Regions from separate parts of the Virgibacillus sp. DJP39 genome, predicted to be linked through region 3. Evidence: riboswitches for the same ligand, from Rfam matches in the RefSeq annotation. Region 3 holds a riboswitch; each other region holds the start of a gene.
What was found. A riboswitch is a leader RNA that binds a small molecule or an ion and turns the genes downstream of it on or off. The one in region 3 is predicted to bind cobalamin.
Positions count from the first base shown of each region.

Region 1: it holds a riboswitch for cobalamin, as region 3 does, so the genes downstream of both, ACOI1D_RS15965 (ribonucleoside-diphosphate reductase subunit alpha) here and ACOI1D_RS03830 (DUF4430 domain-containing protein) in region 3, are expected to answer to the same signal.
Region 2: it holds a riboswitch for cobalamin, as region 3 does, so the genes downstream of both, ACOI1D_RS18090 (ABC transporter substrate-binding protein) here and ACOI1D_RS03830 (DUF4430 domain-containing protein) in region 3, are expected to answer to the same signal.

Region 1 is NZ_JBMERP010000061.1:6,450-9,608, forward strand. Features, by position in the region: gene ACOI1D_RS15965 (ribonucleoside-diphosphate reductase subunit alpha) at 1-1,161, opposite strand, end outside; cobalamin riboswitch at 1,366-1,567, opposite strand; gene ACOI1D_RS15970 (NAD(P)-dependent oxidoreductase) at 1,710-2,642, shown strand; gene ACOI1D_RS15975 (hypothetical protein) at 2,678-2,980, opposite strand; gene ACOI1D_RS15980 (class I SAM-dependent methyltransferase) at 2,983-3,159, opposite strand, start outside.
Region 2 is NZ_JBMERP010000081.1:6,826-9,984, reverse strand. Features, by position in the region: gene bioD (dethiobiotin synthase) at 1-314, opposite strand, end outside; gene ACOI1D_RS18095 (hypothetical protein) at 627-785, shown strand; adenosylcobalamin (AdoCbl) riboswitch at 1,367-1,489, shown strand; gene ACOI1D_RS18090 (ABC transporter substrate-binding protein) at 1,589-2,587, shown strand; gene ACOI1D_RS18085 (FecCD family ABC transporter permease) at 2,587-3,159, shown strand, end outside.
Region 3 is NZ_JBMERP010000006.1:7,220-10,378, reverse strand. Features, by position in the region: gene ACOI1D_RS03835 (ATP-binding protein) at 1-1,450, shown strand, start outside; cobalamin riboswitch at 1,502-1,682, shown strand; gene ACOI1D_RS03830 (DUF4430 domain-containing protein) at 1,950-2,387, shown strand; gene ACOI1D_RS03825 (ECF transporter S component) at 2,394-2,909, shown strand; gene ACOI1D_RS03820 (RNA polymerase sigma factor SigX) at 3,031-3,159, shown strand, end outside.

The DNA.
Region 1 (3,159 bases), on a different contig from region 3:
CAAGTTTGGGTTAGCAAGACACGCTTCATATTTATCACGAAAAGATCCTCTGCCTTTTTCTTCATCATAATAATCTTCCAGTGAATATCCCATTACAGTTCGCACTTCATGGGGATCAAATAAATACCAATCTTCCCGTGCTTCAACCTTTTTCATAAATAAATCAGGTAACGTAACACCGGTGAATAAATCATGGGTCCTAAATCGCTCATCACCATTGTTTAGTTTTGCATCAAGGAATGTATGTATGTCCTTATGCCAAACATCTAAGTACACACAAATAGCGCCTTTTCGTTGTCCCAGCTGGTCGACACTGACAGCAGTATTATTTAGTTGTTTCATCCAGGGCATTACACCTGAAGAAGCGCCTTTAAAACCTTTTATCATACTTCCACTCGAGCGGATCTTCCCTAAGTAAACACCTATTCCCCCACCATTTTTTGATAAGTTTGCAATATCGGTGTTGCTGTCATAAATACTTTGCAGGCTGTCATCCAGCGTATCAATGAAACAGCTGGATAACTGCCCATAGCTTTTTCCAGCATTAGCGAGTGTTGGTGTTGCAACGGTCATATATAAATTACTCATTGCCCAATAGGCATCCTCCACTAACTTTAACCGTCTATTTTTGGGCTCGTCCTGCATAAGCGTCATAGCAATTATCATAAACCGCTCCTGTGGAAGTTCAAAGATTTGTTTGGAGTAGTCCTTTGCCAAGTAACGATCCGCTAATGTCTTTAAACCGATAAATGTAAAAAGCTGATCACGCTCTGGGCAAATAACGTTACCTAGATAGTCCATGTCCTCTTTTGAATAGGTATGTAATAATGCTTCGTTGTAGATACCAATAGTTGTTACCTCATTAATCAGCTCGTAAAGCGACCCATATTTATCTTGATAGTTATAGTTGCGGTTACTTGCCGCTTGTTTGTATAACCACTCGGAATAAATGGCAGATGCAGCATATGTCCACTCAGGATTCTCTTCATCTATATTGGCTAGTGCCTCAAGTGTAAGATGGTTTACCCAATCTTCGTCTGATAGCGTTGGCTTTACATCACTTCTTTTTTCTAAAAAGGCTTGAATTGGTAGTGCAGAAAATGACTCTCTTAACTTTTCCTCCGTATAATACTTCCAACTGGTTAACGTTGCATTTTGCATGGCTAAACAACTCCTTTTTTTATATTAGAAAACTTGGCTTATCGCCTGGCCTTTATGGCCACTTAGTTGCACTTATGCAGTGAGAAAGGATTTATACTTTTTTTACTGCGCACAAAAAAACCGTTCACGCTAAGGGCCATGAACGGTTAAAACGACAGAAATAGGTTCTCCATCATTTCGTATTCTTTGGCCCCGAAGAATTGAAACTTATTACAAGCTTTGGCAGGTCTCCTGACTTATGTGTTAATCTACTTGAGTACCTTCCCGTATTATTGCTGTTAAGCAAAACAATACAGTGGTTATTAGACTCGTTCGTCCACATTCACAGTTGCGGGGACAGTTCCGGTTTCACACCAGATTCCCTATTAAGGCCATTAAACTGGCCACCAACGCTTGTAGGTTATAACTATATATAGTGTTTGTCTTTTAAATATAAACAATATATTGTGTTTAAAGGCTATCATACGTTGTTCATGAAAGCAATACCATATTTTTTAGAATTGGTGAAAGACTTGATTGCAGTAAGGAAATTCTTTTTGATTTCCTTACTGTTAAAAAAGGATACCGGTACGAAATGTCGAACTAAATTAAGTAAGAGAACAGGAGGTTTTAATATGGAAAACAAAAACATCGGAATAATTGGTATAGGCGTAATGGGAAAGAGTATGGCGAAAAACTTGTTAGATGCAGGTTATTCAGTCCAATTATTTACCCGTACCAAAAGCAAAGCACAATCACTCTTGGAATTAGGTGCCATATGGAAGGATTCTGTTTCAGAAGTAGTAAAGAATGCTGATGTAGTCATTACAATGGTCGGATACCCAGACGATGTGGAAGCTGTATACTTTGGTGAAAATGGAATTTTAGAAAATGCTAAAAGAAATGCGTATGTTGTGGATATGACTACTTCTAAACCTATAATTGCAGAAAAAATATTTAAAGAAGCTAGTGAAAGAGGTTTGTTTGCACTGGATGCACCTGTTTCAGGCGGGGATATTGGAGCGAAAAATGGAACACTATCCATTATGGTTGGTGGTCAACTTAAAGCATATGAACAGCTTAAACCAATTTTCGAAGTAATGGGTGGAACCATCATTCATCAGGGGCCGGCTGGATCTGGTCAGCATACCAAGCTTTGTAATCAAATAACAATTGCATCTAACATGGTTGGTGTTTGTGAATCGATTACCTATGCAAAAAAAGCTGGCCTTAATCCGGAAAGAGTACTGGAAAGCATAACTACAGGTGCGGCTGGGAGCTTTTCACTTTCAAACCTTGCACCTAGAATGATTAAGCATGACTTTGCACCTGGTTTTTATGTAAAACATTTTATAAAGGATATGACGATTGCCCTTGAGTCAGCAAAAGATATGGGTTTATTAACACCCGGATTAGCACTTTCCCTGGAGCTCTATACAGAACTGGCAGAACAGGGAGAGCAGGAGAGTGGAACCCAGGCGTTGATTAAACTTTTCAGCTAGTTTTACATTTGTTGCCATACCAATAAGCCTAAATCTCACTTTCGCTTGTCAATTTGTTCTTGTACAATAAATGCCAAGTCATTATTACCAAAAAGCTGTAATACATTAAGTACTGTTGAGTCAGGGATTTCTTCTGACTCTTCTTTTGTTACTGTTAACTCTAAAGCCTCTTTTAATGCGCTGTTTTTCATTTGCGACGGATATGCCTGTTCATATAAAACCTTTGGCTCAAGGTCATTGTTTATACACCACTGTGCATAAATAAGGATCATCATTTTTTCATCGTTTTGATAACTTTCAATTACTCTTTTTTCCATCTCTTTTTGATCGTAGTCCATTATCATTCCCCTTCTTTCTTTAGCATAAATATCCATGAAAACGTTAGTGCCTGCTTTAAATCATCAGGAAGTCCTTCATAATTCTGTGGTTTTACGCCATCCCGGTAAACACCAAATCCATCAACATATGTAAAGTTATTTTCCAGTGCTAGCTTTTGAAATTCCCAGGGCATCATCGT
Region 2 (3,159 bases), on a different contig from region 3:
TGTAATACATGATAATTACTTTTAATTACCTGTGGATCAATAGGATCATCAGCTAACTGTGCAGCAAAATGAGGTGAAAAACGGGGTTCGTAAAGAAAAGAATTCAGCTGTTCATTATCTTTTGGGTTATAAACTTTCCGGTAAAGTTCTACATCAGGAGCCAACCATTCTTCACCTTCTGTAATTGCTCCACATTGTACTGGTTTATAGGGAACCGCATCTATTTTTCGTTTTCGAAATGCGTATGTAAGACACGTGGTAATAATGGTTTTACCAACATTAGAGCTGGTACCTGTAATAAAAATCCCAGACAAAAAATCACTCCTTACTTAGAATAGCAATAGTGTAGCATATTTGATTTATTAGGAGTAACTTTTTGTTTGAGTGAAAATAGTTCGTTTTACTCGGCTTGTTAAAACTTTGAAGAGTAAAAATAGTATGGGTCTTTTAATAGGTTTAAATTTTGTTCAATCTAGTCCTTCTTAATAAATATGAGGGCTGTATATTCATGGCTTCTGTTATTAAATTTTCCAATGTAAAACATTAGCATTCGGGGATTTAGCATAGGAAATCTATCTGCATAAGCCATCTTATTCCGTTCATAATAATCAAAAGGAGGCGATGGTATGCATGAAAAGGGTTTTGAAAAAAAAGAAAAAGAATACGGTCTAGCCCATCTGTCCGAGGAGCAAAGAGATCTCCTTGATAAAGTCGAAAAAACTACGGGGCTCATATTAGTAGCGTACGATAATAATCGGGATATGGACGGAGTACAAACAGAATGAAGTTAAAAACAGGCAGGACTATTATTGTATTATTACTTACTTAATCTTTAGTAAACGATTATACTAACTCTTAAAAGTATCGGGAAAGTAAATTGAATTAGTACTAGAGGTAGTAATTCCATTTGTCCAAAGGAATTATTTTACAAATTCTATTGTATATTTATTATTATAACTATACACGGTATTTTTTAGAAACCTAAGTTGCCTTTTTCTGTACAATTCACGAGAAAGGCAACTTAGGTTCTTTCTCTTGTCATACTATCCTATTTAACTGGTTCGAGTCTTTTTTTTAGATTGTAAATTTTCAAGGGCGCGAATGTTGATACTTTACCTAGAGCGTGAATTGGTAAGGCTAACACTTTCATTGATTTCACTCCCTCAGAAGTGAATTATGACAGTTAATATGAGTATGCCTAAAAATGAAATTAATAGGTTGATTTTACAAACAATTAAAGATATATTAATAGGGGTAAGATTTAAAATGCTTTAAAAATGGGAAAATGCATATTTTACCGTTTAAGATATACTGCACTTCTAGTTTTTTATCTTATTTTTTGTTTTGTCTCTAGTTTTACATAATTAAATGAATAAAGATAATGGATGATGGAATTTCGGTGGAAGTCCGAAGCTGTCCCGCAACTGTTAAAGCCAGATACATCCCCATTATTCTTTAGTCAATCCTTCGAGGTAAAAGGATGGCTATGGGATTTCTATGCCCATCCGCCCTCTGCCTTCCTGTCAGAGGCTTTTTTGCTTTACTAGGAATAAATCACATCAGGAAAAGAAAGGTATGGGTGGACAAATTGTTTAGAAAAATTATTGGTTTATTATTTGTATTAATGTTAGCAACGGTACTTGTAGGGTGTAACAACCAGGATGAAGTTAAGCAAGATTCGAATCAAGATCAGGTTAATGATACGGATACTGAGGTGAAAAAGGCTGAAGCAAAGGAAGAGGAAGAGCAAAGCTTAGTAACACAGTATCCACTAACAGTTACGGATGCTACTGGAAAAGAGGTTACTTTTGACTCAGAACCTACTAAACTAGTTTCCTTAATTCCAAGTGACACAGAGATTTTATTTGCAGTAGGGGCTGGAGAAGAGGTTTTAGCTGTTGATGATTATTCTAATTTCCCTGCTGAGGCGGCTGATTTGCCGAAGCTAGGAAGTACTTATTCTGGATTAAATGAAGAAGAACTTATTGCCTTACAGCCCGATGTTGTTTTTATTAATTCTGGTCTACAGGCACAAGTAGCTGAAGAGTTAAGAGCAAAAGGCTTTAAGGTCTTTGGTTCAAACCCACAGTCAATAAAAGAAGTAATGGAGGCTATCCAAGGAATTGGGGTAATTTTAAATAATCAAGAACAAGCGCAAAGCGTTGTCGATGATATGAAGGAAGATCTTGAAAACGTAAAAAGTAAGGTGGCTAACGTTGAGCCGAAAAAAGTGTACGCTGAATACTCGAAAGGCTGGTCTTTTGGGGCGGGGGAGTTCTCTAATGATCTTATTATTTTAGCTGGTGGAGAAAACATTTTTGCAGACATCGATGGTTGGTTTGAAGTGAATCCTGAAAAAGTCATTAAAAGAAACCCTGAAGTTATACTTTACACTTCTGGTGAAAAGGGTGCAACAGAAGATAGTAAAGAACAAATTTTATCAAGAGAGGGCTGGAATGTCATTGATGCCGTCAAAAATGAGCGGGTTGTTGGAATTGATTCAAGTAAAGCGAGCCGGGTCGGGCCACGAATTACCGAAAGTTTAATTGAAATCTTTGAATCAATTCATCCCGACTCAGCAGAATAATGAAAAAGAAATTAGTTCTATATGTAGGAGGGGCAACTCTGCTCCTTTTTTTTTCAATTATATTGAGCTTATCAATAGGGTCTTCTATGATTCCAATCACTGGGGTGTGGTCTACTCTGTTTGGCGGGGGTGATGAGGTAAGTCGGGCCATCATCCTCCAGGTTCGTTTACCAAGAATTGTCTTAGCAATTTTAGTAGGGTCCGCTTTGGCTGTTGCAGGAGCGGGCTTTCAAGGGGTGCTGAGAAATCCATTAGCAGACCCTTACATATTGGGTGTTTCTTCAGGTGCTTCGGTAGGTGCGGCTTTCATTATTTTGTTTAGCCTACAATCTACACTATTTGGTAAATATTCCATACCGATTGTGGCTTTTATAGCCGGGGTATTTACTTTGTTTTTCGTCATATTCATTGCGAAAAAAAGTGGTCAGATGAAAAAAGAAACGTTAATTTTATCAGGAGTAATTGTGCAAGCTTTTCTAGGCTCAATCATCTCATTGATGGTTTCCATGTCAGGGACAGTGTTAAACGAAATTATTTTCTGGATGATGGGGAGTTTGACTCTAAAAGGATGG
Region 3 (3,159 bases):
GGTTGACAGTGATGAAAATTTGTCTCAAGTTATAGCAAGTGATCAAAGGGTGAAAAAACAAATAACTGTCCCCGATAGTAATAGTAAAATTATGATAGTTGGTACCCCTGTTGATAATGGTAATGGAGCGGTATATGTGTATCAATCGTTAGATGTGATTGATCAGACAAAAGCCGAAACTACTAAAATAATATTTCTTGCAGCTGGAATAGCAATTATTTTAACCACAGTTTTTGCTTTTTTCCTTTCAACCAGGATTACATCACCTTTAATAAAGATGCGTGAAGCTGCATTTGATCTAACTAGGGGTGAATTTAATACAAAGGTGCCAATACTCACACATGATGAAATTGGTGAGTTAGCAATGGCATTTAACAGGATGGGCCGACAGTTGAAATTTCACATAAATGCATTACGACAGGAAAAGGAACAGTTAGCCAGTATTGTCAGTTCTATGGCTGATGGGGTGATAACACTTAATCGAAATGGAGATATGATTGTTACTAACCCGCCAGCAAAACAATTTCTTGAAGGCTGGCATTTTGAGTACCAGGAACAAGTAAAAGAGTCACAGAATCAGCTGCCTGAAGAATTAAATATGATTTTAAAAAGTGTCATTAAAGATGAGGATCCCGCTATTCACGAAATTAGCCTGCAGGGGAGGAACTGGGTTATGATTATGACTCCTCTGTATGACCAGACATATGTACGCGGAGCAGTGGCTGTTATCCGGGATATGACTGAAGAAAGACGTTTAGATAAGCTTCGCAAGGATTTTATCGCAAATGTATCTCATGAATTAAGGACACCTATTTCCATGTTGCAGGGATATAGTGAAGCGATTGTTGACGATATAGCAGAGTCTAAAGAAGATAAAAATGAACTTGCGAAAATAATACATGAAGAATCATTACGAATGGGTCGGTTGGTTAATGAATTATTGGATCTGGCCAGAATGGAAGCTGGGCACATCCAGCTAAATATTGAAAAAGTTGATGTTTATCCATACATGAAGCGAATAATTAAAAAGTTCAAGGGAGTATCATTGGATAGAAAAATAGACTTGAGTTTAGAAACAACTATTACTGATTCGTTTATTTATATTGATTTAGATCGGATGGAACAAGTTTTTACAAACCTTATTGATAATGCAATCAGGCATACAAACGAAGGTGGTTTTGTTAAGGTCTCTGTAGAAGTGAAAGACGAAGCGTTATATGTATCAGTTGAAGATAGCGGTAGTGGTATCCCAGAAGAGGACATACCATTTGTTTTCGAACGCTTTTACAAGGCTGATAAGTCTAGAAAAAGAAATAGAAAACAGAAAGGAACTGGACTCGGGCTGTCTATAGCGAAAAATATCATAGAAGCTCATGAGGGAACAATTACTGTTAAAAGCAAACTTGATATTGGGACGGCATTTACCTTTAACATCCCTCAAATAAAATAATAATTGCTTAATGACCGATAGTTTGATAGGATTAAAAATGTACAATAATTGAATACAAATAGTGAAAATGGTGCTTGTGCTTAATAGGGAATCTAGTGTAAAGCTAGAACTGTCCTCGCAACTGTAAGTGATGTACGAAATAAGTGAAACCACTGTATGGAAAACATATGGGAAGGGCTTAAAGTAGGGTGATATCACAAGTCAGTAGACCTGCCTTTTTCTAATGTTTCAATGCTTCGAGGATAAAAGCGATTGAGATAACCGAATAGTGCCATGGATGTTTATGTAATGTTCGATTGTCTTATTAAGCTAACTCTTTTCGAAGAGTTAGCTTTTTTGGTAGTAAAAAAAGGATAAAACTTTCTTTCTACAAGTGCAACTAAGGCTTTCACCATTAAAGCTTGGCGTTAAGCCAAGTTTTCTAAATTCTATCATCTATGGATTTCCGGATTATCTAACGTCTTAATCTTCACAAATAAACTATTGGGGGTTTAAGAAGATGGGGAATTATAAGTTATTTCTAGTTTCATTGGTAATGGTAATCGGTTTATTAGGTGGATGTAACCAGGAATCTGGTGGAGAACAGTCAAGTCCATCCAATGAACAATCGCAAACGAGCGAAAGCAATACATCTGATAATGAACAAAAAGAAGAAATAGTTACAATTTCCATTACAAAGAAAAAAGGTGAAGAAACGGTTACCGAAAAAGAAATTGCTATAGAAGAAGGAGCCATTCTTTACGATGTTATGAAGGAAAATTTTGAAATTGAAGATGATGCTGGATACATCACGTCCATAGAAGGAATTAAGGCTAACGAAAGTGAACAAATGGCGTGGATGTTTACTGTAAATGGTGAAATGGCAAGCGTAGGAGCTAAGGAGCTTGAATTATCACTTGGCGATACCGTTAACTTTGATCTGCAATCTTGGGAATGACTATGAATGAATACGTATAAATTAACCTTATTAGCGTTGTTGGCCGCTCTGGCTGTAGTTGGTAGGTTTGCATTTACCTTTATTCCCAATGTTCAGCCCGTAACAGCAATCATTATTATATGTGGTTTGTTTTTAGGTCCTTTAGCAGCGATGACGCTAGCAGTATTGACTACGTTTCTAACAAATATGATTTTGGGTATGGGGATATGGACTGTATGGCAAATTGTTGCATGGTCTTTAATAGGATTGTTTAGTGGGATAATTGGCAGGTACAGAAAAAAACATTCAATTATTTCACTGACTATATTCGCTGTATTTTGTGGTTATTTGTATGGATTAGTTCTTTCATTAACCACCTATACCATTGCAGGCGAATTTCTTCCCTATTACTTGGCTGGCCTACCTTTTGATACAGCGCATGCAATTGGTAATGGAGTATTTATGGTTATGTTGTATCCCATTATTTCTTTCTTTTTTAAAAAATACGCAAAAGACCGATTTTATATTCATAATACCAACTAAATAAGTTGGTATTTTTTTTTGTTCCATTTTAGTATAAACTTTTAATAGAATAAAAAAATCGAATGTAATTGTGTAACATTTTGGTTCAGGTACACGACTAATTCGGTGATTGGAGAATACGATGAAAGATATTTTTGAGGGTTTATACGATAAATATCATAATGAATTGTATAAGTTTGTTTTTTATATGGTTAAAGACAAACAATTAACAGAGGATCTTGTTCAGGAGGTTTACATTAAAGTATTAAAA